DNA from 2 places in the Janthinobacterium sp. PSPC3-1 genome. Region 1 is predicted to be linked to the other one. Evidence: riboswitches for the same ligand, from Rfam matches in the RefSeq annotation. Region 1 holds a riboswitch; the other holds the start of a gene.

What was found. A riboswitch is a leader RNA that binds a small molecule or an ion and turns the genes downstream of it on or off. The one in region 1 is predicted to bind thiamine pyrophosphate.
Region 2: another riboswitch for thiamine pyrophosphate. It lies ahead of thiC (phosphomethylpyrimidine synthase ThiC); the one in region 1 lies ahead of ACP7B7_RS04630 (TonB-dependent siderophore receptor).

Annotation. Positions count from the first base shown of each region.
Region 1 covers NZ_JAFCTQ010000003.1:40,994-53,023, forward strand. The annotation lists gene ACP7B7_RS04625 (AAA family ATPase) at 1-311, shown strand, start outside; gene ACP7B7_RS04630 (TonB-dependent siderophore receptor) at 308-2,467, opposite strand; TPP riboswitch at 2,554-2,651, opposite strand; gene ACP7B7_RS04635 (iron-containing alcohol dehydrogenase) at 2,707-3,864, opposite strand; gene ACP7B7_RS04640 (hypothetical protein) at 4,009-4,314, shown strand; gene ACP7B7_RS04645 (Imm26 family immunity protein) at 4,404-4,880, shown strand; gene ACP7B7_RS04650 (sensor histidine kinase) at 4,861-6,216, opposite strand; gene ompR (two-component system response regulator OmpR) at 6,233-6,934, opposite strand; gene ACP7B7_RS04660 (hypothetical protein) at 7,199-7,585, shown strand; gene ACP7B7_RS04665 (flagellar assembly protein A) at 7,733-9,604, shown strand; gene arfB (alternative ribosome rescue aminoacyl-tRNA hydrolase ArfB) at 9,601-9,999, opposite strand; gene ACP7B7_RS04675 (chemotaxis protein CheW) at 10,174-10,647, shown strand; gene ACP7B7_RS04680 (ATP-binding cassette domain-containing protein) at 10,692-12,030, opposite strand, start outside.
Region 2 covers NZ_JAFCTQ010000008.1:147,770-159,799, forward strand. The annotation lists gene ACP7B7_RS11370 (UvrD-helicase domain-containing protein) at 1-957, opposite strand, end outside; gene ACP7B7_RS11375 (hypothetical protein) at 1,027-1,818, opposite strand; gene ACP7B7_RS11380 (S-(hydroxymethyl)glutathione dehydrogenase/class III alcohol dehydrogenase) at 1,947-3,053, opposite strand; gene ACP7B7_RS11385 (ANTAR domain-containing response regulator) at 3,083-3,715, opposite strand; gene thiE (thiamine phosphate synthase) at 3,812-4,423, opposite strand; gene ACP7B7_RS11395 (hydroxymethylpyrimidine/phosphomethylpyrimidine kinase) at 4,434-5,216, opposite strand; gene ACP7B7_RS11400 (thiazole synthase) at 5,228-6,022, opposite strand; gene thiS (sulfur carrier protein ThiS) at 6,042-6,245, opposite strand; gene thiC (phosphomethylpyrimidine synthase ThiC) at 6,257-8,170, opposite strand; TPP riboswitch at 8,254-8,368, opposite strand; gene ACP7B7_RS11415 (hypothetical protein) at 8,420-8,671, opposite strand; gene ACP7B7_RS11420 (response regulator) at 8,710-9,516, opposite strand; gene ACP7B7_RS11425 (hybrid sensor histidine kinase/response regulator) at 9,542-11,446, opposite strand; gene ACP7B7_RS11430 (Crp/Fnr family transcriptional regulator) at 11,498-12,030, opposite strand, start outside.

The DNA of each region.
Region 1 (12,030 bases):
TGCTGATCTGCGATACCACACCCCTGATGACGGTGCTGTACAGCCGCCATTATTTTGGCGGTGAAGATGCCCAGCTTGCCGCCCTGGCCGCCGGCACGCAGTACGACCTGACCCTGGTGACGGCGCCCGATACGCCATGGGTGGCGGACGGCCTGCAGCGCGAATCGGAAGCCGTGCGCCAGCTGATCTACCGGCAATTGCTCGATGAGCTGGCAACGCGCCGGATTCCCCATCATATCCTGCACGGCCAGCTGGAGCAGCGCATGGAACAAGCCTTGCCGCTGCTCGATCAGCTGCTTTCAACCGCTTAGAAGTCGAACTGCGCCGACACCTTGACCGTGCGGCTGGCGCCCGGGAACAGATAGCCGTCGGATTCCGGCGTCACATCGCGCCAGTAGAACTTGTCGAACACGTTGTTGACGGTGGCACGCAGCACGGCCTGCTTGCCGGCCAGGCGCAGCGCATAGGCGGCGCCCAGGCTGGCCACGTGGTACGACGGCACAAAGGTGTTGTTGTTGAATTCAAACGCCTTTTTGCCCGAATACTCCCAGCTGCCGTTGACGGACAGACCCGCCACTTGCGGCACGCGGTAGTCGAGGTTGACGGCACTCTTGAAGGCCGGCACGTTCGGCACGCGCTTGCCGTCCAGCGAGGCTTCGCCGGTGCTTGACTGCTGGCTGTTCAGTGCGGTGACCGAGACGCCGATGTTCAGGTCGGCGCTGGCCTTGCCTTGCGCCGACAGTTCCAGCCCGCGGTGCTGGGCCTGGCCGGCGCGCACGAAGTAATTATTGGCGTTCTGGAATTCCAGGCCCTTGCGGATCTGGAACAGGCTGGCGGCCAGCATCAGCTCCGGCGTGATATCGGCCTTGACGCCGAACTCGATCTGCTTCGAGCGGCTAGGCGACAATTCTTCATTCGCATTGGCGGCCTTGCGGTCGGCCGTGCCGCCGTGTTCCATGCCCTGCGAATACGCGCCATACACGGCCACGTTATCGAGCGGGTTGTACACCAGGGCCAGGTTCGGCAGTAAAAAGGCGTGCTTGGCGCGCACTTCGGCCACACTCGGGTCGGCCTTCAGCACATATTGAAAACCGTCGACATCGATATGGCGCAGGCCCGCATGCAGCTTCCAGTTGCTTGATACGTTGATGATGTCCTGCACGAACACCGAGTTTTCCCTGTCATTGCGCGTCTGGCGCACGGGGCCTTGCACGCCGTTCGAGATGTCGACGATGACGGGATGGTAGATATTGCTGGTGCCGGCGTAATCATAGACATAGCGGCCGGCGCGGTCCTTGCGGCGGAAGGTGGCGACACCGGCCGTGAATTCATGGCGCAGGCTGCCGGTGGCGAATTTGCCCTGGATCATGGCTTGCGCGCTGAGCGGCTTCTTGGTTTCGCCCAGGCTGCGGTAGTCGTACACGTCGTAATCGCCATTGCCGCAGAAGCCAGGATACAGGTCCTGCGCGCTGCAGCCATACGGAAACGCCGTGTAGTCGTCGCGCTTGAACGAGTGCTGGTTGGCGCTGATGGTGGCGTGCCAGTTGTCGTCGAAGGCGTACTGGAAGCGCAGGCCGATATTGCTGGTGATGGTGTCGACCGGGCGCGTCCATGGCTGCAGGTTGAGCAGGGTGTCGGCACTGACGCCGGTCGGCAGGGTGGTGTTGTTCAGCAGCTGGAAGCCGGGGGCGGTGACCTGGGATTTGTCCTGGTAGTCGGCGTCCAGCTGCAGCAGTGCCTGCGGCGAAATTTGCCAGTCGAACGCGCCCGAGATGAACTTGCGGTTGCCGTCGGCGCCCTTGATGTAGGAACGCAGCCGTTCGGCGGCCACGTTGACGCGGTAGCCGAAACGCGTGTCTTCCAGGCGTCCGCCCAGGTCGACGGCGCCATACACGGTGCCGCGCTCGCGCGCTTCGACGGTGACGGTGCGCAATGGCGCATTGGTGGGGCGCTTGACGATAAAGTCGATCACGCCGCCTGGCGCCGCCATGCCGGCTTGCAGCCCTGCCAGGCCTTTCAGCACTTCGATGCGTTCCTTGTTTTCCAGCGGAATTTGCGTGTCGCCCGGAATCGCGATGCCGTCCTTGCGGTAGCTGGAATTGTTGTCGAGCTTGAAGCCGCGGATCGAGAACTGTTCGGCATAGCCGACCGCGTTGTAGGCGTCGTTGATGCTGGCGTCGAGACGCACGGCGTCGCTGGTATTGCGGATCTGCAGGTTCTGCATGGTCTGCTGCGAAATGACGGTGACGGCAGCTGGCGTTTGCAGCAGCGGCGCTTCGGAAAAGCCGCCGACGGCGGCGCGTTTCGCATTGGGTACCTTGCTGGCGGTAACGATCACTTCGGCCATGCTGGACGGGGTATCGACAGCATCGGTGGCATTGGCGGCGTCAAACGCAAAGGCGGGTACGGCAAACGCTTGCGCGATGGCCAGGGTCAAAACGGAGACAGACAGATTCGGTGTGGACATGATTGCTCGTGGTTCAAGCCGCTTCATCGAGAAGAGAACGGCAGGCTGCTTGTTCGGCTGGCGCCAACGCAGGAGCTATCAAAGGAGGGAGGTACTTTGCGCTTTCCTTCGCTGGCATTATCCAGATCAGGTACGAAGGGTATATCTCACCCGGATAACAGCTCCAGGACCCCTAGCGAATTGGTAGCTTAACATGAACCGCCGCCCGCTGTCTGCCAGGCTGGCGCTTTTACAACACTCTACAAGCTCAGTTCCAGCACCTTGCGGCTGACGGCCAGGGTCACTTCACCCTGTTCGCCGAGCGCCGTCATGCCGTGCGTTTCCAGTGCGGCAATCACCGCATCGACGCTGTCATGGCCGAGGCCATAGTCGGCCAGGCGCGTCTTGACGCCCATATGGCGGAAGAAATATTCGGTGCGCGCGATCGCCGTTTCGATGCGGCCGTCCTCGTCGCCGCCATCGAGTCCCCACACGCGGGCCGCGTATTGCAGCAGCTTGGTGCGCTTGGCCTGCTTGCGCACGCGCAGCATGCTGGGCAGGGTCACGGCCAGGGTTTGCGCATGGTCGAGTTCGTACAAGGCCGTCAGTTCATGGCCGATGGCGTGGGTCGACCAGTCCTGCGGCACGCCCACGCCGATCAGGCCGTTCAGCGCCAGGGTGGCGCACCACATCACGTTGGCGCGCACGTCGTAGTCGTCCGGATGCGACAGCGCCTTCGGGCCTTCCTCGATCAGGGTCAGCAAAATGCCTTCGGCAAAGCGGTCCTGCACCGAGGCGTTGACGGAGGCGGTCAGATACTGTTCCATCACATGCGCGAAGGCATCGACCACGCCGTTGCCGACCTGGCGCAGCGGCAAGGTAAAGGTCTTGCTCGGGTCGAGCACGGAAAACTTCGGATATACCTTGCGGCTCATGAACGAGCGCTTTTCCTGGGTGGCCTTGCGCGTGATGACGGCCGACCCATTCATTTCGGAACCGGTGGCGGGCAGGGTCAGCACGGTGCCGAAGGGCAGCGCCGCGTCGATGATCTTGCCGCCTTTTTCCAGGATGTCCCACGCTTCGCCGTCGCGCAGGGCGGCCGCCGCGATGAACTTGGTGCCGTCGACCACCGAGCCGCCGCCCACGCCGAGCAGGAAATCGATGCCTTCGCTTTTCACCAGGGCGACGGCCTGCATCAGGGTTTCATAGCTGGGGTTCGGTTCGATGCCGGCAAATTCGAGCACCGTGTGGCCGGCCAGCGCGGCGCGCACTTCATCGTAGACGCCGTTCTGCTTGATGCTGCCGCCGCCATAGGTCATCAGCACTTTTGCCTGCGGTGGTATCAGCTTGCCGATGGCGGCGATCTGGCCCTGGCCGAACAGGATTTGGGTGGGATTGTAGAAGTCGAAATTGAACATGGCTCTCCTGATACTGATGAGGTTCGAGGCCTGATTATGGACGATGATGGCCGCACGCGTGTTTGCCGCTTGAGATTTTCCGGCGCGCGGTGGAAAATGCAGCGCATATCGAGGCATGTCGCCCGCGCATACAAAGGAAACAGCATGTCCCATCTACCCCTGGAAGAATCCGGCTTGCCGGCCACCGCGCTGGACATGCACCGCGCCATCGGTGCCCTGGTCGCCGCGCTGCAGGCGCTGGACCTCCACAGCCAGCGTTTCGAGGCCTGCACCGACCCCGAACTGCGCCGCGTGCTGGCGCATGCGGGCGACACCAGCCGGCGCGAAGCGGCCATGCTGTTCGAGTGGATGCGCCGGCGCGATGCGCGGCTGGACAAGGAGCTGAAGGAGGCGCTGTTCAAGGCAGGACCGATCGTGGCGCAGTTCCACTACGACGAAAAAGTCGAATAGGCGAGTACGCGGCGCTGGCCTACCATGCGCCGCGGAAGTGAGGGCTCGCGTAGACTGTGTCCCGAATACGTTTTTGGGAGTTTACATTGATGAAGTCTTTACCATACCGCGAAGGCAGCTGGTTTGCCGTGCCCTTGCAGGGGGGAGGGCATGCGGTCGGCGTGGTGGCGCGCAGGGCGCCTGCCGGCCGCATCATGCTGGCGTATATGTTCGGCCCGAAACGCGACGCGCTGCCGCCGCTGGCCGAGCTGGAAACCCTGCGTCCCGAGCAGGCCGTACGCCGCTTGCGCACCGGTGACATGGCCCTGCTGAACGAGCGCTGGACCATGCTGGGCGACAGCGAACACTGGGACCGCGACGCCTGGCCCATGCCCTCGTTTATCCGCCGCAACGAATCCCTGCAGCGCGCCTGGCGCGCCACCTATGCCGACGCCGATCCCGCCAAGCTGGACCGCGAAGAATCCGTGCCCTTCGATACGCCGGGCCTGGAAAGCGATTCGCTGTACGGCTATGGTGCGACGGAATTGTTGATGAGCAAGCTGCTGGTCACGCCGCCGGCAAACTGATCTGGAACGCCAGCCCGCCGCCGCTGCGGTTGCGCACCTGCAGTTCGGCGCCGTGGCGCAGCAGCACGCGGTCAACGATGGCCAGGCCTAACCCGGCGCCGTTGGCCTGGCCGCGCGCCGTGTCGAGGCGCGTAAACGGTTTGAGCATTTGTTCGATCTTTTCCGCCGGCACGCCGGGGCCGTGGTCCTGCACGTCGATGATCACGCGGCGCGAAGCATTGCTGCCCTTGAGCTGGCAGGCGATATCGATTTCGGTGAACTCGCTGCCCTGCGTCTTGCCGTAGCGGCGCGCATTTTCGATCAGGTTGTTCAGCACGCGCCGCAAGTCGGTCGGGTTGCCCATCACGTGGGCGCCGTCGGCGATCGCGGTGGTGAGCTTGACGTCAGGCAGGCGCATCGCTTCGCGCGCCAGATCGCCCAGCAGGCCGCTCATGTCGACGTCGGTAAAGCTCGACGCTTCGGTCGGCTTGGCGTAGTCGAGGAACTGGCCGATGATGTCGTCCATCTGGCCGATATCGGACTGGATCCCTTCGCGCGCTTCGTCGGACAGGTTGGCCATTTCCACTTCCAGTTGCATGCGCGCCAGCGGCGTGCGCAAGTCGTGCGAGATGCCGGCCAGGATCACCGCGCGGTCCGATTCCACCTGCTGCAAGTCGTCGACCATCTGGTTGAAGCTGCGGTTGGCCTCGATGATTTCGATCGGGCCTTTTTCCGGCAGCGGCGCCGGTTGCTTGCCCTGCGCAATCGCGCGCGCGGCCACCGTCAGGCGCGACAGAGGCAAGTTGATCAGGCTGGAAATAATCGCTGCGCCCAGCAGCGAGAGCAGCGACACCAGGCTGGCCCAGCCCAGCCACTGGAAGCCCGTCAGGCCGCGCAGGCGTTCGCGGTCCAGCATCAGCCAGTATTCGTCGTCGTCGATCTTGAAGCTGACCCAGAAGCCGGCCACGCCGTTGACGCGCGCGGAAAAGCGCGTGTCGTGGCCCAGCTTGGCTTTCACCAGCGCCTCGATGTCGGGCATCAGGTAGTTGTCGGGCGGCGGATCGATGCGGTCGTCTTCCTCCAGCGGGAAGATGCGGATGCCTTCATTGCTGACCAGGTCGAACAGCAGCTCGCGGCGCAGCTCGGGCGCCGAGTGCGTCAGCGCCGCATGCGTGATGGTGACCACGGAAATGACCTGGGCGGAAATCTGCTGCGCCTGCGGTTCGCGCTGGATCACGGAAATCATGCCGATCCAGGAGATCATGCTGACGGTGGTCAAGGTGCCAAGCAGCAAAAACGTGCGCCAGAACAGGCCGCTTTTCAGCCGCGCCAGGCTGATATCGGGAACAAGTTTCATCTAGCCTCGCCAGCGATCAGCGCGGCTGTCCGTCCGGAATGAAAACGTAGCCCAGGCCCCACACGGTCTGGATGAAAAGCGGGCTCGACGGATCGGGTTCGATCAGTTTGCGCAGGCGCGAGATCTGCACGTCCAGGCTGCGGTCGAATACCTCGTATTCGCGCCCGCGGGCCAGTTCCATCAGCTTTTCACGCGACAGCGGCTGGCGTGCATGGCGTGCAAACACTTTCAGTACCGAGAATTCGCCGGTCGTCAGTGGCACGGTTTCGCCGCTCTTTTTCAAGGTGCGGGTGCCCAGGTCCAGCACGAAGTCGCCGAACTCGAAGGTTTGCGGCGTTTCCGATGGGGCGCCCGGAATTTCGTCGGGACCCTTGCGGCGCAATACGGCGCCGATGCGCGCCACCAGTTCGCGTGGATTGAATGGTTTCGGCAAGTAATCATCGGCGCCCATTTCCAGGCCGACGATGCGGTCCACGTCTTCGCCCTTGGCTGTCAGCATGATGATCGGCGTCTGGTCGCCGGCGCCGCGCAGGCGGCGGCAGATCGACAGGCCATCTTCGCCAGGCAGCATCAGGTCGAGCACCAGCAGGTCATAGCGTTCGCGCAGCCACAATTTGTTCATCGCGGTGGCGCTCTCGGCCGTGAAGACATTGAAGCCCTGTTCGGTCAGGTAGCGGCGCAGCAGGTCGCGCAAGCGGACATCGTCATCCACCACCATGATTTTCGCCTGGTGGCCATGGATGTTTTGCGTTGTTGTATTGCTGCCGGAAGTGGAGGTTGTGGTCATTTGGGGTGTCGTGTTATCGTCCATTAGTTGCTATAGTAACGCTTGGCGCAGCATGAGCAAGCGGCTGGCGCGACCCATTACATACTGTTACAAACTTTACCCAATTACTCTTACTGCACCGTGTAAAGCATCATACACTGGGGCCACAGTGGAATTCAGCTTTATGTTTATACGGCATTGCGGAAGAGGAACTCAATGAATATCGTCAGCCAAAAAATTCACACCGCTCCCAGCGCATCTTCGTCCGCACCTGCCGTGCATGTGCTGTCTTCGTTCGTCCTGTGCGCCGTACTGGCCTGTGGCGTGGCCCAGGCACAGTCGCAGCAGCCACCGCGCCGTGACGACCAGCAGCAACTGCAATCGCAGCGCTTCGAACAGCCGCAGCGCAGCAATGATAACCGTAACCGCGAACAACGTGACGCACGCAGTTTCGATACGCGCGTGGAAGAGCAGCGCCGTAGTGGCGACGGCGCCGATGCCGCGCGCCGCACCGGCCGCATGACCCCCGATGAACGCCGCGACCTGCGCCGCCAGATCAACGAAGTCGGCCAGGATATCTATTCCAATCCACCGCGCCGCTAAGCCCGGCGGGCGCTGCCTGCGGCCTGCCGCGGCCACGGATTGCGCCTGAATTTTTTTGTGTTTCCCCGCCTCGCCCGGCACGCACGCCGGGCTTCCCCGTGATATTGTTCCAGTGCAACGTGATCAGTTTCGCTATTGGGGGATGCAGTGAGCAATGAAGAGACACCGGTGCCTGGCGCCAACCAGGCTGGCGGCCTTGCGCCAGGCCTGTTGCAGCGCAAGGAAGGCGTGTTTTTTGACCTGTCGCTGACACCGGAACAGCTGCACTCGGCCGTCAACCAGCTATTCCAGTCCGGCATGCTGCTCGTTGGCATCGACTATCCTCTTTTCCTGATGACCTTGTACCACGCACCGGCGCCGCGCATGGCACCCAAGGGGGAAGCCGTGGTGCGTATCGCCGCCAGCGTGGCGCCATTTTCGCCGCTGCGGCGCGAGCTGTACGAACATATCAAGGTCGGCGCCGAGGTGGCCGATTGCTATTTCGAAACCGTGCCGTCGAGCGAGGACAGCCGGGTGCCGGTGGCGCGCGATTTCGACGAGATGGTTGCCGCGCTGTGGGCCAAGGGCGTCTACTACGGCATCGACAGCGGCGTCGTGCGCGCCATGATCGCCTCCGGCAAGGCCGAGCGCATCACCGTGGCGCGCGCCTTGCCGCCCCAGCCGGGGCGCGATGCGCAACTGGTGGAGGTATCGCAAGGCATCCACCGCAACGACGCGCCGCGCGAGCGCTCGAACGGCCGGCTCGACCTGCTCAGTTTCAAGAACCGTTTCCCGCAAGTCAAGAAGCATGCGCGCCTGCTGTACAAGCTGCCGTCCTTCCCCGGCCTGCCCGGCCACGCGCTTGATGGCGCCGTCCTGCCGCCGCCGCCACCGCTGGAAGTCGAGCTGGCCACGGTGGCGGGCGAGGGGACCTTGGTCGAACGCTACAGCGACGGCGAGTTCCTGGTGGCCGCGATGGAAGGCTATCTGAATATCGATGAGCAGGGCAAGATTTCCATCGGTAACAAGATCGTCAGCCGCGAAGGGGTCAGCAGCCGCACCACGGGCAATTTGAAGCTGCGCGCCGCCTACGAAGAGTATGGCGAAGTGCAGGAGCAGCGCCAGCTCGACGGCAGCGACATCACCATCCACGGCCATGTATATGGCCGCCTGCATTCGCAGGGCGGCACCATTTTGCTGCATAGCAACCTGGTCGGCGGCACGGCGGTCAGCGAGCAGGGCGATATCCGCGTCGATGGCGTGGCGTCCGGCGCCGTGATCCAGACGCGCAATGGCGAAGTGCGGCTGCAGCGCGCCGAAAGCTGCGTCATTTCCGGTACCCGCGTGGTGATCGAGCATGCCAGCAATTGCGACATCATCGCCGATGAGGTTGTCATCGAGATGGCGCTTGGCTGCGCGGTGGCGGCGCGCACCATCCACGTCGGCAGCGCCGGGTCGCGCAAGCAGATCGAAATGCGCGCTTTTCCGCTGGTGCCGGACTTGTCCCTGCTGGAACAGAAAATCGCCGACAGCGTCGCCCGCGCGGCGCAGTATGGTCAAATGCAGCGCAAGCGCCAGCAGGAAATCGACGCCATCGCGCAATTGCCCGAAGTGCGCAGCTACCTGACCCTGGCCGGCCAGTTGCGGCGTGGCGAACTGGTGTTGCAGCCAGCCCAGCAGGCGCCATACGACAAACTGGCGGCCCGCATCGCGCCCGTGCTCAAGGAAGTGGCGCGGCTGAGGGTGGAAGTGAAACAGTCGGAAATCCTGCAGGCGCAGATGCTGGCGCTGGCCGACGAAGGCCGCTCGCAGCGCGCCGCGACGGCCGGCCAGTCGCGCTGCGTGCTGGGCCTGGTCGACGGCGACACCATCGTGCGTTCGATGGTGGTGCCGCCCGGACAAGCCAGGGTGTATGACCTGGGGCCGAAGGAAATCAAGGCCCTGCTGCACAGCGCCGTGCCCGTCACGCAGATGGTGTTTGCCGACAGTAGCGGCAGCCTGGACTGGACCTACAGTCCGCCAGCACTCGATACCATTTAATCCGTCACCTTGCCGCGCGACTGCTTGAGGGCGCTGTGCGTGCTCTTGCTGTCCAGGCGCCGCCGCTGCGAGCCGCGCGTGGGCTTGGTGGCGCGCCGCACGGCCGGCAGGAAGGTCACGCTGTCGATGATTTCCTGCAGCCGGCGCAAGGCTTCTTCCTTGTTCTGTTCCTGGCTGCGCGATTGCTGCGCCTTCAACACCAGCACGCCGTCCTTGCTGATGCGGCTGTCGCGCAAGGCCAGCAGACGCTCCTTGTATGCGTCCGGCAGCGACGAGGCGGCGATGGCAAAGCGCAAATGGATGGCGCTTGAGACCTTGTTGACGTTTTGCCCGCCCGGCCCCTGGGCGCGGATGGCGGACAATTCGACTTCGTCGGGATTGATAAGGTGTTGCATGGCCAGCCTGCGGTGGAATAAGGCAGTCATTGTAAACCAGGCAGGGCGGCGGCGATGTGCCGGCGCAAACGATGATGATCTTGCTGGAAGTGTCCTACAAGCAATTTGATGTTCCACAACGCCGGCACAGGCAAGCTGGTTAGCATGAGGTTTCCGAATCTTGAAAGGACGCTCATGCAGCCCACGACGACGCCAGGTACCGCGGAAACGGCGGACTACCTGAGTTTTCGCCTCGGCGGACTCGATTACGGCCTGCCATGCAGCCGCGTGCGCGAATTGCGCCCGTTCAGGGAGCTGGACCGCTTTTCGTCGGACGGCGCGCTGCTGCACGGCGTGGCCGTCTCGCGCGGCATGATCATCCCCATCGTCGACATGCGCGCCGCCTTCGGCACGGCCAGGCAGGCGCCCGATCCGGCGCTCGAGGTGATCATCTTGCAACTGAGCAGCTGCGTGATGGGCATGCTGGTCGACGCCGTGACCGATGTCGTCAGCCTGTCCAGGGATGATATCCATCCGGTGCCGGGCCTCGGCGCGGCGGAAGCGGACTATCTGATCGGCGTGGCTTTGGCGCCGGGGCGGCGGTTGATCCTGATCGACATCGACCGGCTGATGGCGATCCGCACCAGCCAGCCGGTGCGGGCGGCGTAAAAAAAAGACGGCTTGCGCCGTCTTTCATGGGATGCTGTTGATGCTTAGCCCGCCAGCTTTTCCAGCTGATCCTGCAGATCGAGCCATTCCGCTTCCAGCTGCGCCAGGTCCTTGGTGAAGAAGGTCTGGTCGGCCAGCAGTTGCTTCAATTTCGCCTTGTTGGCGGCGTCATAGATGGTCGGCTCGCCCAGCTTGGCGTCGGTTTCCGCCTTTTGCGCATTGCGCTTGGCGATCTGCTCTTCCTGGCGCTTGATCTTGTTTTCGATCGGCTTGCGCAGGGCGGCCGTTTTCTGGCGGTCTTCCGCTTCCTTGCGCTTGTCGCGCACGGGCGCGGCAGGTGCGGCGGCAACTACTGGCGACACCACCGGGAAATCGGTCTTGTTGGCCTTGCCGGCCGCCGGCAGCACATCGGTACCCTTGCCCAGCTTGGTCTTGAACAGCCAGTCCTTGTAATCGTCCAGGTCGCCGTCGAACGGCTGTAGCTTGCCGTCGGCAACGATGATGAATTCGTCGGTGGTGGCGCGCAGCAGGTGGCGATCGTGCGATACCACCACCAGCGTGCCTTCGAACTGGGCCAGCGCTTCGGTCAGCGCTTCGCGTGTTTCCAGGTCCAAATGGTTGGTCGGTTCATCGAGCAGCAGCAAATTCGGCCGTTGCCAGACGATCAGCGCCAGCGCCAGGCGGGCTTTTTCGCCGCCCGAGAACGGCGCGATCGAGGCGGTGACCATATTGCCGGGGAAATTGAAGCCGCCGAGGAAGTTCCGCAGTTCCTGCTCGCGCGTGGTCGGCGCGATCTTCGACAAGTGCCACAGTGGCGATTCGTCATGGCGCAGCATTTCCACCTGGTGCTGGGCGAAGTAGCCGATGTTCAGGCCCTTGCCCATGGTGGCGTCTCCCGTCAACGGCGTCAGCTCGCCGGCGATGGTCTTGATCAGGGTCGATTTGCCGGCGCCGTTCTGGCCCAGCAAGCCGATGCGCTGGCCGATCTGCAGCGAAAACTTGATGCCATTGACGATGGTTTTATGCGTGATGTCGCCGGTCGCTTCATCTTCGATCTTGTAGCCCGCATCGACGTCTTCCATCACCAGCAGCGGATTCGGCGCGGAGAGCGGCTCGCGGAATTCGAACGAGAACTCGGCGGCGGCGCGCAATGGCGCCAGCTCTTCCATCTTGGCCAGCGCCTTCATGCGGCTCTGCGCCTGGCGAGCCTTGGAGGCTTGCGCCTTGAAGCGGTTCACGAACGACTCCAGGTGGGCGCGTTTGCGCTGCTGCTTTTCCAGCGCGCCGGCGGCCAGGATCATTTGCGCCGCGCGCTGGCGCTCGAAGCTCGAATAGTTGCCCGAATAGCGTTTCAGCTTGCGTTCGTCGATATGCACCACCACG
Region 2 (12,030 bases), on a different contig from region 1:
CACCTGCTCGCCATGGCCCGCGTCGGTGCGCAGATTCTTGCCCAGGCGCTTGCTGTTGTTGGCGATCAGCACGTTGGCGCTGTCGAGGATATGGCCGTGCGAGCGGTAATTCTGCTCCAGCTTGATCAGGTTTTTCACCTGGAACTCATGCTCGAAGGCGCTCATGTTGCCGACGTTGGCGCCGCGGAAAGCATAGATGCTCTGGTCATCGTCGCCGACGGCAAACAGGGCGCCGCCATCGCGGCTGCCATGGCCGGCCAGCAATTTGAGCCAGTTGTATTGCAGATTATTCGTATCCTGGAACTCGTCGACCAGGATATGGCGGAAGCGCGCCTGGTAATGCTCGCGCAGCGGCTGGTTGCGGCTCAAGAGTTCATACGTGCGCAGCAGCAGTTCGGCAAAATCGACCACCCCTTCGCGCTGGCACTGGTCGTCGTACAGCTGGTACAGCTCGACCATCTTGCGCTCGTGCGCGTCGTACGCTTCCACGTCGGTGGCGCGCAGGCCCTGGTCCTTGGCGTTGTTGATGAAATACATCACCGTCTTCGGCGGGAATTTTTCATCATCGATATTGTTTGCCTTGAGCAAGCGCTTGATCACCGACAGCTGATCCTGCGAGTCGAGGATCTGGAAGGTCTGCGGCAAGGCGGCATCGCGGTAATGCGTGCGCAGCAGCCGGTTGCACAGACCGTGAAAGGTGCCGATCCACATGCCGCGCGTATTGATCGGCAGCATCGCGGACAGGCGCGTCAGCATTTCCTTGGCAGCCTTGTTGGTAAACGTGACGGCCAGGATGCCGGGCGGCGACACCTGCTGGGTCTGGATCAGCCAGGCGATGCGGGTGGTCAGCACGCGGGTCTTGCCCGAGCCGGCGCCCGCCAGGATCAGGGCATGCTGGGCTGGCAAAGTGACGGCGGCCAGTTGTTCGGGATTGAGGTTGTGAAGAAGATTTTGCATCCCCCGATTATACCGGCATGCCGCATTTCACTGTGGATTTGTCCAGTTACTGTGTGATGCGGTGATTTGTCAACCGGCCCGTACCGGCTTCGCTTTTCCGGTACGCAAGGCTTCCTCGATCACGCCCCGCGTGGCGCGTTCGGCTTCCTTGCTGGCACGTCCCTGGCGCTCGCCCAGTTCGCCCATTCGCTTGCCCAGGCTGTCCATCGGCTTGCCGGCCTGGTCCATCTGGCGCCCTTTCGCTTCCAGCGCGGCGTCATGGGCGCGATCCTGGCGGTGGGCCATGCGTTCATGCACGGCTTCGATCTCGTCCTGGAGTACTTCCACCGCATCCTGGGCCTGTTCGACATGGTTTTCTGCCACATCGCGCTGGGCCTCGGATTTTGCCTGCCGCTGCTGCTGATGCGCCGCCGCCAGCTTGCGCTGCGCCTCGCCCAGCTGGGCCGACAGCTTTTTCAGGTCCGCCGCATCCGCCCGGGACACCTGGCCCGCCTGGCGGCCCTGCTCGCCCATTTCACGGCCCAGCTTGCCCATCTGCCTGCCGTGCTCGCCCATCTGCTGGCCCAGCACCGACATTTCCTGGCCCAGCGCCTGCACCGGTTTCCAGGCCGTATCGGCGCGCGCCAGCAAATCCCGGTCCTCGATCACATACGATTTGCCATGGTCGCGGAACCACAGGAAGGGGCCATTGCTGGTGCGCTTCAGGCGGTCCAGCTCGTCGTTATCGGAGCCACTGCCATAGGTGGAGATGGCGCCATTCTTGCCTTGTACCAGCGTAAAAGGTTCACCGGAAGCGGCCATGGCGCCGAAGGAGAGGATGGCGCCGGCAAAGGCCAGGCACAGACGGGATGGGATCAGCATGGTATTCCTCGCTACGGTCGACGTTGGGAGCCTGACTGTAGCGAGATTGCGGTCGCACGGCGCGCGCCATGCGATAAACAGCAGAAAACGGGGAACAGACGGCGCAGCGGGTGCGCCGGCTGGATTCCTTAGTACAGCACCACCGACCTGATCGACTCGCCGCTCTTCATCAGATCGAAACCTTCGTTGATGCGTTCGAGCGGCAGCCGGTGCGTGATCAGATCGTCGATATTGATCTTGCCTTCCATATACCAGTCGACGATCTTCGGCACGTCGGTGCGACCACGCGCGCCGCCAAAGGCCGAACCGCGCCATTCGCGGCCCGTCACCAGCTGGAACGGACGGGTGGAAATTTCCTGTCCCGCCGCCGCCACGCCGATAATGAACGATTTGCCCCAGCCCTTGTGCGTGCACTCGAGTGCCTGGCGCATCAGCGTGGTGTTGCCGACGCATTCAAAACTGTAATCGGCGCCGCCGTCGGTCAGCTGGACGATGGCGTCGACCACGTTGTCCACTTCGTTCGGGTTGATGAAGTGCGTCATGCCGAACTTGCGTGCGATCGCCTGGCGCGCCGGGTTGATGTCGATGCCGATGATCTTGTCGGCGCCCACCATTTTCGCGGCCTGGATCACGTTCAGGCCGATGCCGCCCAGGCCGAACACGGCCACGTTGGCGCCCGCTTCGACCTTGGCCGAGAACAGCACCGCGCCCACGCCGGTGGTCACGCCGCAGCCGATATAGCAGACCTTGTCGAACGGCGCGTCTTCGCGGATCTTGGCCAGGGCGATTTCCGGCACCACGATGTAGTTGGAAAAGGTCGAGGTGCCCATGTAGTGGAACAGCGGTTTGCCGTCCAGCGAGAAACGACTGGTGGCGTCCGGCATCAGGCCACGGCCCTGGGTGCTGCGGATTTTCTGGCACAGATTGGTCTTCTGCGACAGGCAGAACTTGCACTCGCGGCATTCCGGCGTGTACAGCGGAATCACGTGGTCGTCTTTTTTCAGCGTTTTCACGCCAGGGCCCACATCGACCACGATGCCGGCGCCTTCATGGCCCAGGATGGCGGGGAAGATGCCTTCCGGATCGGCGCCCGACAGGGTGTAGTAATCGGTATGGCAGATGCCGGTCGCTTTCAGCTCGATCAGCACTTCGCCTTCGCGCGGGCCGGCCAGGTCGACTGTTTCAATGGTCAGGGGGGCGCCGGCCTTCCAGGCCACGGCTGCTTTGGTTTTCATGGTTGTCCTGTAAAGAGGTATCTGGATGCTTACTTGGTCGTTTTCGCGCGGTTCAAAAACGCGCCATGCAGGCCGTTCAGGGTTTCCTCGGCCAGCAGCAGCTGGCTGGCGATTTCATTGATCTTGCGGCGGCTGGAACGGGCATGGTCGCGCAGCACCTCGAACGCGGTGTTGCGGTCGGTCTGGAACTTGCCCATCAACAGGCCCACGGCCAGGCTGGTTTCGCGGCCGGCGGCCAGCGCCGCATTCAGGTTCAGTTCGGTGCGGCGCAGCTGGCGGATATCGTCGGCACGCGCCAGGCCCGCTTCAAAGGCGGGCATCAGGCGGCCTTCATCGACCGGCTTGACGACATAGCCGACGGCGCCATAGGCGGCCGCCTGCTTGCCCGATTCGCTGTCGCCACTGCCGGACAGGAACATGAACGGCACGGCGGTTTCCGCGTGCAGGCGCTTGGCCAGTTCCAGGCCGGACATGCCGGGCATATGGATGTCGAGCAGGGCCAGGTCCGGCTCGCGCTGGGCGATCAGTTGCAAGGCCGCTTCGGCCGAACTGGCCAACGCCGTTTCATAGCCTGCATGGCGCAATACTTCGCCGAGAAACTCCAGCAGCAGCTGGTCATCGTCAACGATCAGGATAAGGCGTTTGGCGGCTGGCTGATTCATGGGCAAGGGAACCTCGGTCATAGTAAAAGGGATAAACGGATGGTCTTATTATATGCCGATTATTCCGTGAAACCAGACCCGCTTGCGCTGCCTGCCTTAGTTGCCAAACAGCTTATTAAATTCCCGCACGGAAATAGTTACGTCATCCGCCAGGTACACGCTGCTGATCGCCGCCACCAGGTCGGCGCCGCGCGCGGCCAGCGGCGCGGCGTTTTCCGGCGTCATGCCGCCAATCACCACGCACGGCAGGGCGATCTCGCGTTTGGCCTGCAGCACGATGTCGGGATCGGTGGTGACAGGATACTGCTTGACCAGCGAGGGATAAAAGCCGCCAAACGCCATATAGCTGGCGCCGCCAAGCTGCGCCTGGCGCGCCAGCTGCAGATCGCCATAGCACGATGCGCCCACCAGTTTTTGCTTGCCCAGCCGGGCACGGGCCTGCGCCACGGAGATGTCCGTGCCGCCGACATGCACGCCATCGGCGTCCAGCTCCTCGCACAGGTCGATAAAATCGTTGACGATAAAAGGCACGCCGTATTTGCGGGCGAGCAGCAGCAAGGCGCCCGCCTGTTCGCGCCGCAGCGCCGCATCGGCATTCTTGTGGCGGTATTGCAGCAGCGCCACGCCCTCCTGCAAGGCTTGCTCCGTCACATCGAGCAGGCGGTCGGTATCATCCCAGTTCGGGGTAAGCAGATACAGTCCACGCATGAGTTCCTCCTTATAAAGTGAAAGTGGTGAGCCGCTGCGGCATCAGCTGGCCCGGTGCGACGGCATAGGCCTGCGCCAGGGCCGCATGGCAATACGCTTGCGCTTGCGCCAGCGCATCGGGCAGGGCCTGCCCCGACGCCAGCCGCGCCGCGATGGCGGCCGCCAGAGTACAGCCGCTGCCGTGAAATTCGCCGGGCAGGCGCGGCCATTGCCACTCCCGCCCCTCGCCCGCCGCGCCAAACCAGCGGTTGACGACGCTGCTGCCCACGCCATGGCCGCCGGTGAGCAGCACATGGCCGCAGCCTTGTGCCTGCAAAGTCGCCGCCTGGCCGGCAACATCGGCAACATTCGTCAAGCGGCTGGCCTCCGGTCCGTTCGGTACTATCACGGTAGTCACCGGCAACAGCGGCGCCAGCGCCCGTACCGCGTCATCGACACCGAGCAGATCGCCATGGCCGCTGGCCAGCACGGGATCAAGTACCACCGGCAAGCCGGGATGCTCGACCCGCAATTGCAGGATCACCCGGGCAATCGCCGCCGCATTGGCCGCGCTGCCCGGGATGCCGATTTTCACGGCATCGATCGCCATCTTGCCGGTCAAGGCCTGCGCCTGGCGCAGCAGCAGCGCCGCGTCCACCGCTTGTACCTCGAACACGCGGTCGTTGTCCTGCACCGTCAGCGCGGTGACAATCGGCAGCGCATGCGCGCCCTGTGCGGCGATGGCCAGAATATCGGCCGCGATGCCGGCGCCACCGGAAGGATCGAGCCCGGCAAAGACCAGCACACATGGCAACGCGAGCACGCTCACGCCAGCCGGCCCGCCATCGGCGACGACGGCGAGGCGGCAAATTTTCTCGGCATGCGGCCGGCCAAGAACGCCTCGCGCCCGGCCCGCACGGCCAGCTTCATCGCATGCGCCATGCGCACCGGGTCGCGCGCGCCGGCAATCGCCGTGTTCATCAGCACGCCATCGCAACCGAGTTCCATCGCAATCGCCGCGTCCGAGGCCGTGCCGACGCCGGCATCGACCAGCACCGGCACCTTGGCCTGTTCGATAATCAAGGACAAGTTCCACGGATTCAAAATGCCCATGCCCGAGCCGATCAGGGAAGCCAGCGGCATGATCGCCACGCAGCCGATCTCTTCCAGGATGCGCGCCTGGATCGGATCGTCGCTGCAATACACCATCACGTCAAAGCCATCCTTGACCAGTTGTTCAGCCGCAATCAGCGTTTCCGGCATATGCGGAAACAGGGTTTTCTCGTCGCCCAGCACTTCCAGTTTCACCAGGTTGCGGCCACCGAGCAGCTCGCGCGCCAGTTGCAGGGTGTAGACGGCGTCTTTTGCCGTATAGCAGCCGGCCGTGTTCGGCAAGATGGTGTACTGGTCGGGCGGCAGCACGTCGAGCAGGCTGGGCGCGTTCCGGTCCTGGCCGATATTCACGCGGCGGATCGCCACCGTGATGATCTGCGCTTCGGCCGCATCGGTGGCCAATCGCGTTTGCGGCAAGTCCTTGTATTTGCCGCTGCCCACCAGCAGGCGCGACGCATAGGTCTTGCCGGCGATGGTCAGCAAGTCGTTATTTGTTTCGGTATGCATGTTCTGTTCTTTCAATTTGTTAGCCGCCGCCGATGGCGCGCACAATGTCCACTTTGTCGTCTGCCTGCAGCACATGCGCCGGCCAGTTTTTCCGCTGCACCACCGAGCGGTTGACGGCCAGCGCCAGCGCCTGGCCTTGCAGCGACAGCGCTTCGATCAGCTGGTCCAGCGTGTGTTGGGGCGGCACCTGGTGCGGTGCGCCGTTGAGCATGATGGGGATCATGGCACCCTCCTTCAGACTTTGCGGTACAGCTCGGCGCCGTTCTTGATGAACTCGATCGCTTTCACTTCCATGCCCTGCTTGACGGCGCTCTCTTCCGAGATGCCGATGCCGGCCGCGTATTCGCGCACTTCCTGGGTGATTTTCATCGAGCAGAAATGCGGGCCGCACATCGAACAGAAGTGGGCCACCTTGGCCGAATCCTTGGGCAGGGTTTCATCGTGGAATTCGCGCGCCTTGTCCGGGTCCAGGCCGATATTGAACTGGTCGTCCCAGCGAAATTCGAAGCGCGCCTTGGACAGGGCGTTGTCGCGGATCTGCGCGCCCGGATGGCCCTTGGCCAGGTCGGCCGCATGCGCGGCAATTTTATAGGTGATGATGCCGTCTTTCACGTCCGCCTTGTTGGGCAGGCCCAGGTGTTCCTTCGGCGTCACGTAGCACAGCATGGCGGTGCCGTACCAGCCGATCATGGCCGCGCCGATGCCCGAGGTGATATGGTCGTAGCCGGGCGCGATATCGGTGGTCAACGGTCCCAGGGTATAGAACGGCGCTTCGCCGCACTGCTCGAGCTGCAGGTCCATGTTTTCCTTGATCAGCTGCATCGGCACATGGCCGGGGCCTTCGATCATCACCTGCACATCGTGCTTCCAGGCGATCTGCGTCAGCTCGCCCAACGTCTTCAGTTCGCCCAGCTGCGCTTCGTCGTTGGCGTCGTAGATGGAACCGGGGCGCAAGCCGTCGCCGAGCGAAAACGACACGTCATACGCCTTCATGATCTCGCAAATTTCTTCGAAATGCGTGTACAGGAACGACTCCTGGTGATGCGCCAGGCACCACTTGGCCATGATCGAGCCGCCGCGCGAAACGATGCCGGTCAGGCGCTTGGCTGTCAGCGGCACATAGCGCAGCAGCACGCCGGCGTGAATGGTGAAGTAGTCGACGCCCTGCTCGGCCTGCTCGATCAGGGTGTCGCGGAAGATTCCCCAGGTCAGATCTTCGGCCTTGCCATTGACCTTTTCCAGCGCCTGGTAGATCGGCACGGTACCGATCGGCACCGGGCTGTTGCGCACGATCCACTCGCGCGTTTCATGGATATGCTTGCCGGTCGACAGATCCATCACATTGTCGCCGCCCCAGCGGATGGCCCAGGTCATCTTTTCCACTTCCTCGCCGATCGACGAGGTGACGGCCGAGTTGCCGATATTGGCGTTGATTTTCACCAGGAAATTGCGGCCGATAATCATCGGCTCGACTTCCGGGTGGTTGATATTGGCGGGGATGATGGCGCGGCCACGGGCGATTTCCTCGCGCACGAATTCGGCCGTGATCTCGGCCGGAATGCTGGCGCCGAACGATTGGCCCGGGTGCTGGCGGCCCATCATCTCGGCCATGCGCTCGCCCATCGGTCCGGAGGACTTCAGCTCTTCCAGGTATTGCTGCCGGCGCATGTTTTCGCGGATGGCGACGAATTCCATTTCCGGCGTGATGATGCCTTGCCGCGCGTAGTGCATCTGCGTGACGTTCCTGCCGGCCAGCGCGCGGCGCGGCTTGCGGTGCAGGTTGAAGCGCAGCTCGGCCAGCTTCGGATCGGCCAGGCGGGCGATGCCGTAGTCGGAGGTCGGGCCCGGCAGCTCTTCGGTGTCGGCGCGTTCGAGTATCCACGGCAGGCGCGGCGTATCGAGGCCCGAGCGGATATCGATGGCGACGTCCGGGTCGGTGTACGGACCGGACGTATCGTAGACGTAGATGGGTGGATTTTTTTCACCGCCGAACGACGCTTCCGTATCGGACTGGCTGATGGCGCGCATCGGCACGCGGATGTCGGGACGGCTGCCCTGTACATAAATCTTGCGTGAATTGGGCAGCGGCGCGATCGCGGCCTCGTCGACCGTGGCGGTGGCGGAAAGAAATTTCGGATTGGCGTTCATTTTGGCTCCTTGGCTAGCTGGCTGTGTATAAGCCTGGAGCCAGCTAAGGAGGTTCGGCTGCGCGCACGCGACAAAAGCGGGGTGCGTTCATCCTAAAGCTTCCCTTCGCTGGCATTATCCAGATCAGGTTCGGAGGGTATTTCTCACCCGCGCTTCACCGTGTTTCCACAGCAAAGAGCAGGACCCCTAGCGTTTGCCGCCTTGCGGCAGCGGGCCAATTATACGCGTTTCAGGTCGCGCGCCAGATGATTATTTCTTGCCCCAGCGCCATTGCGGCGGCTCGCCCTTCCACCAGCATATGCCGACCAGCAAGGCAACGATCACCACTTCGTAGATGACATAGGCGACCGGCACCTGGGTTGGCGGAAACAGCACCGCGCCGCCGGCCAGCAGCGCCAGCGCGCTGATGAACACCAGCCAGCCCTGCCAGGTGATGGGCAAGCCCCAGCCGAAGCCATAGGTCTTGGCGGGGAACCAGTAGGAGGGAGATTTGTCGGTCATGATTTAACTGGACTGTAATGAACAGCAGCCAGTATAAATCAGCTTTTTTGCTGGCGCGCCGTAATATCGAGCCCGATCCCGCGATAGCCGACAAAGCGGCTGCCATGGTCGAACATCGGTTCGCCGCTGACCTGCAGGTATTGCATGCTGCCATCCGCATTCTGGCGGCTGTAGATAAAATCCAAAAACGGTTCGCGCGCGGCGATTTTTTCGTCGAGCAGGGCGCGCTCGGCGGCGTTCCAGCGCTGCGGTTCGTCTTCGCTGCCGATGCCCAGCATCTCGGCCACCGGGCCGGAAAAGCGTGTCAGGTTGCCTGCCGCATCCTGTTCCCAGTACCAGTCCGACGACAGTTCCGTAAAACGCTGGAAGCGCGCTTCGCTTTCGCGCAGCTCGGCCGTGCGTTCCTGCACCGCCTGTTCCAGCGACCTGTTGTAGTCGGCCAGCTTCTGGTACAGCAGGCGCACTTCCAGCATATTGTGGATGCGGGTTTTGACTTCCACCAGGTCGAAGGGCTTGGCGACGAAATCCTTGGCGCCTGCCTGCAGCGCGCGCAGCTTGTGGCCGGGCTGGGCGGTGATCACCAGTACCGGCAGATAACTGCCCGCCTCGATGTCGCGCAAGCCTTCCATCACTTCGAAGCCATCCATTTCCGGCATCTGCAAGTCGAGCAGGATCAGGTCGTAGCGGTGCTGCTGGTGCAGCGCGCGCACCGCCTGCGGGTCCATGGTGGAGGTGATGCGGGTGTAGCCCGCATTGCGCAGCACCTGTTCCAGCAGCATCACATTGGCTTCCTGGTCGTCGACGATCAGGATGCTGGCGTTCAGTATCTCGGTGGCTTGTAGCATGGCGGTAGTCCTGGTAAGTGCTTGATTAGCGTGCTGCGGTGGTGTCGTCGGCCAGGCCGTGCTTGGCCGCATGGTGCAGCGCCACGTCGAGCGCATCCATGAATTCGACAACCTTGATCGGTTTGGTCAGATAGCGGAAAAAGCCCGCTTCCAGCCCTTTTTCTATGTCGCGCGGCACGGCGTTGGCCGACAGCGCCATTACCGGGATATGACTGGTCAGTGGATCCTCGTGCAGGATGCGCAAGGCGCCAAAGCCGCTGATGCCGGGCAGGTTGATGTCCATCAGGATCACGTCCGGCTGGCAGGTGCGCGCCAGGTCGATGCCCAGGTGGGCGTCGATGGCGGTCAGCAGTTTCAGGTCGCTGCGGCGCGCGATCAGTTGCTCGACCAGCGCCAGGTTGGCCGGATTGTCTTCCACGTACAGCAAGGTGCGCTGGGTATCGGAGTCTTCCTGCGCCACCGGCAACACTTCGCCTTCGCCCAGCACCAGTTGCGGCGCACGCGAGGCCTTGAACTCGACCCAGAAGGTGGTGCCGACACCGACCGTGCTGTCGACGCCGATCGCGCCCCCCATCAATTCCACCAGCTGCTTGGTCACCACCAGGCCGATGCCGGTGCCCTCTTCCTGGCTGTTTTCCTGGCCCAGGCGGTTGAAGGGCTGGAACAGCTGTGACATCTGCTTTGCATCGAGACCGGCGCCGCTGTCGGTGACGCTGACGCGCACGCGGTCGCCGCGCTGGCTGCAAACGACCTGCACGCTGCCGCCGCTCTGGTTGTACTTGATGGCGTTCGACAGCAGGTTGATCATCACCTGCTTCACGCGCGTGCGGTCGGCATGGATATAGAACGCCGCGCCGCAGCGCGGGAAATGCATGCCGATGCCGCGTTTTTGCGCCTGCGGCGCGATCATCGCCTCGCAATCCTGCAGCACGTCGAGCAGCGACATGGCCTCTTCCGACATGGTCACCTTGCCCGACTCGATCATGGCCAGGTCGAGGATCTCGTTAATCAGGCGCAGCAGATACCAGCCGCCCTTGAGGATCTGGTCGAGCGAGCGCTGCTGCGGCTGGGTCGGCGGCGGCACGTCGGACGCCATCAGCTGGGCAAAGCCCAGCACGGCGTTCAAGGGCGTACGCAATTCGTGGCTCATGCTGGACAGGAATTCGGACTTGGCGCGGTTGGCCTTGTCGGCCACCTGACGCGCTTTTTCCAGCTCGGCATTATTGGTTTCGATCAGCGAACGCGTATAGGCCTGCTGCTCCTGCAAGCGCTTGTCGAGCATGGCCTGCTCGGCTTCGACCCGCTTGCGCGCCGTGTTGTCGGTGCCGATCAGCAGGTAGCCGATAACCTTGTTCTGCGCGTCGCGCAAGGCCGTCACCGAGACGATGGCGGGAAAGCAGCTGCCATCCTTGCGGATATACGTCAGTTCATAAATGTCTTCGATGCCGCGCTTGGCCTTGAACACCAGCGCTTCCACGCCGGGCGTGATGGGCGTGTCGAGTTCGGTGGAGAGGGCCTGCGCGCGGGCGACGATTTCCTGCGCGTCGGAAATGCTGGCGGGGGTCAGCTTGTCGACCACCTCATGCGCCGCATAGCCCAGCATGCGCTCGGCGCCCACATTGAAGATCTGGATCACGCCCTGGGCATCGGTGGCGATGCTGGAAAAATTGGCGCTGTTGAAAATCGCGTCCTGCAGGGCGCCCGCTTTCAGCAGCTGGCGCGGCAGTCCGGCGGCCAGCGTGCGCCGGTACAGGGCGGCCAGCAGCACCAGCAGCAGCAGGACCAGCACGCCGGTCAGGATGGCCGTGTCCGAAGGGCCGCGCCAGGCCAGCGCGGCGATCGCGACCAGCACGATGGCGCTGAAGGCGAACGCCAGCGCGACGGGCCAGCGCGATGGCAGGCCGGTGGAGATTTTTTCAACTGTGTTCATGGGATCAGCCGGTAAGTACAACAATGAATAGCATCAAGGAGGCGGCGCCGCTCAAGCCTGGCGCTGGCGCACATCCGACAGCAAGCGGGCAAATTCCTTCTTCACCACGCCATAGCATTCGCAGGTCGTGCTTTCCAGCCCGCCGCGGTCCAGCACCGTGATATGGCCGCGCCGGTAACTGATATGGCCACGCGCCTGCAGCTTGCCGGCCGCTTCCGTCACGCCTTCGCGGCGCACGCCCAGCATGTTGGCGATCAGTTCCTGGGTCATGGTCAGTTCGCGCCCGGGCAAGCGGTCCAGGGTCAGCAGCAGCCAGCGGCACAGTTGCTGTTCCACCGTATGATGGCGGTTGCACACGGCCGTCTGCGACATCTGCGTCAGCAAGGCCTGCGTGTAGCGCAGCAGCAGCCGCATCACGGGGCCGGCGCGGTTGAATTCCTCCATCAGCACATGCGCCTTCAGGCGGTAGCCGACGCCGCCCGTCTGCACCACCGCGCGGCTGGGGGTGGAGTCGCCGCCCATGAACAGCGACACGCCCACCACGCCTTCATTGCCGACGCCGGCGATTTCGGACGAGCCGCCGT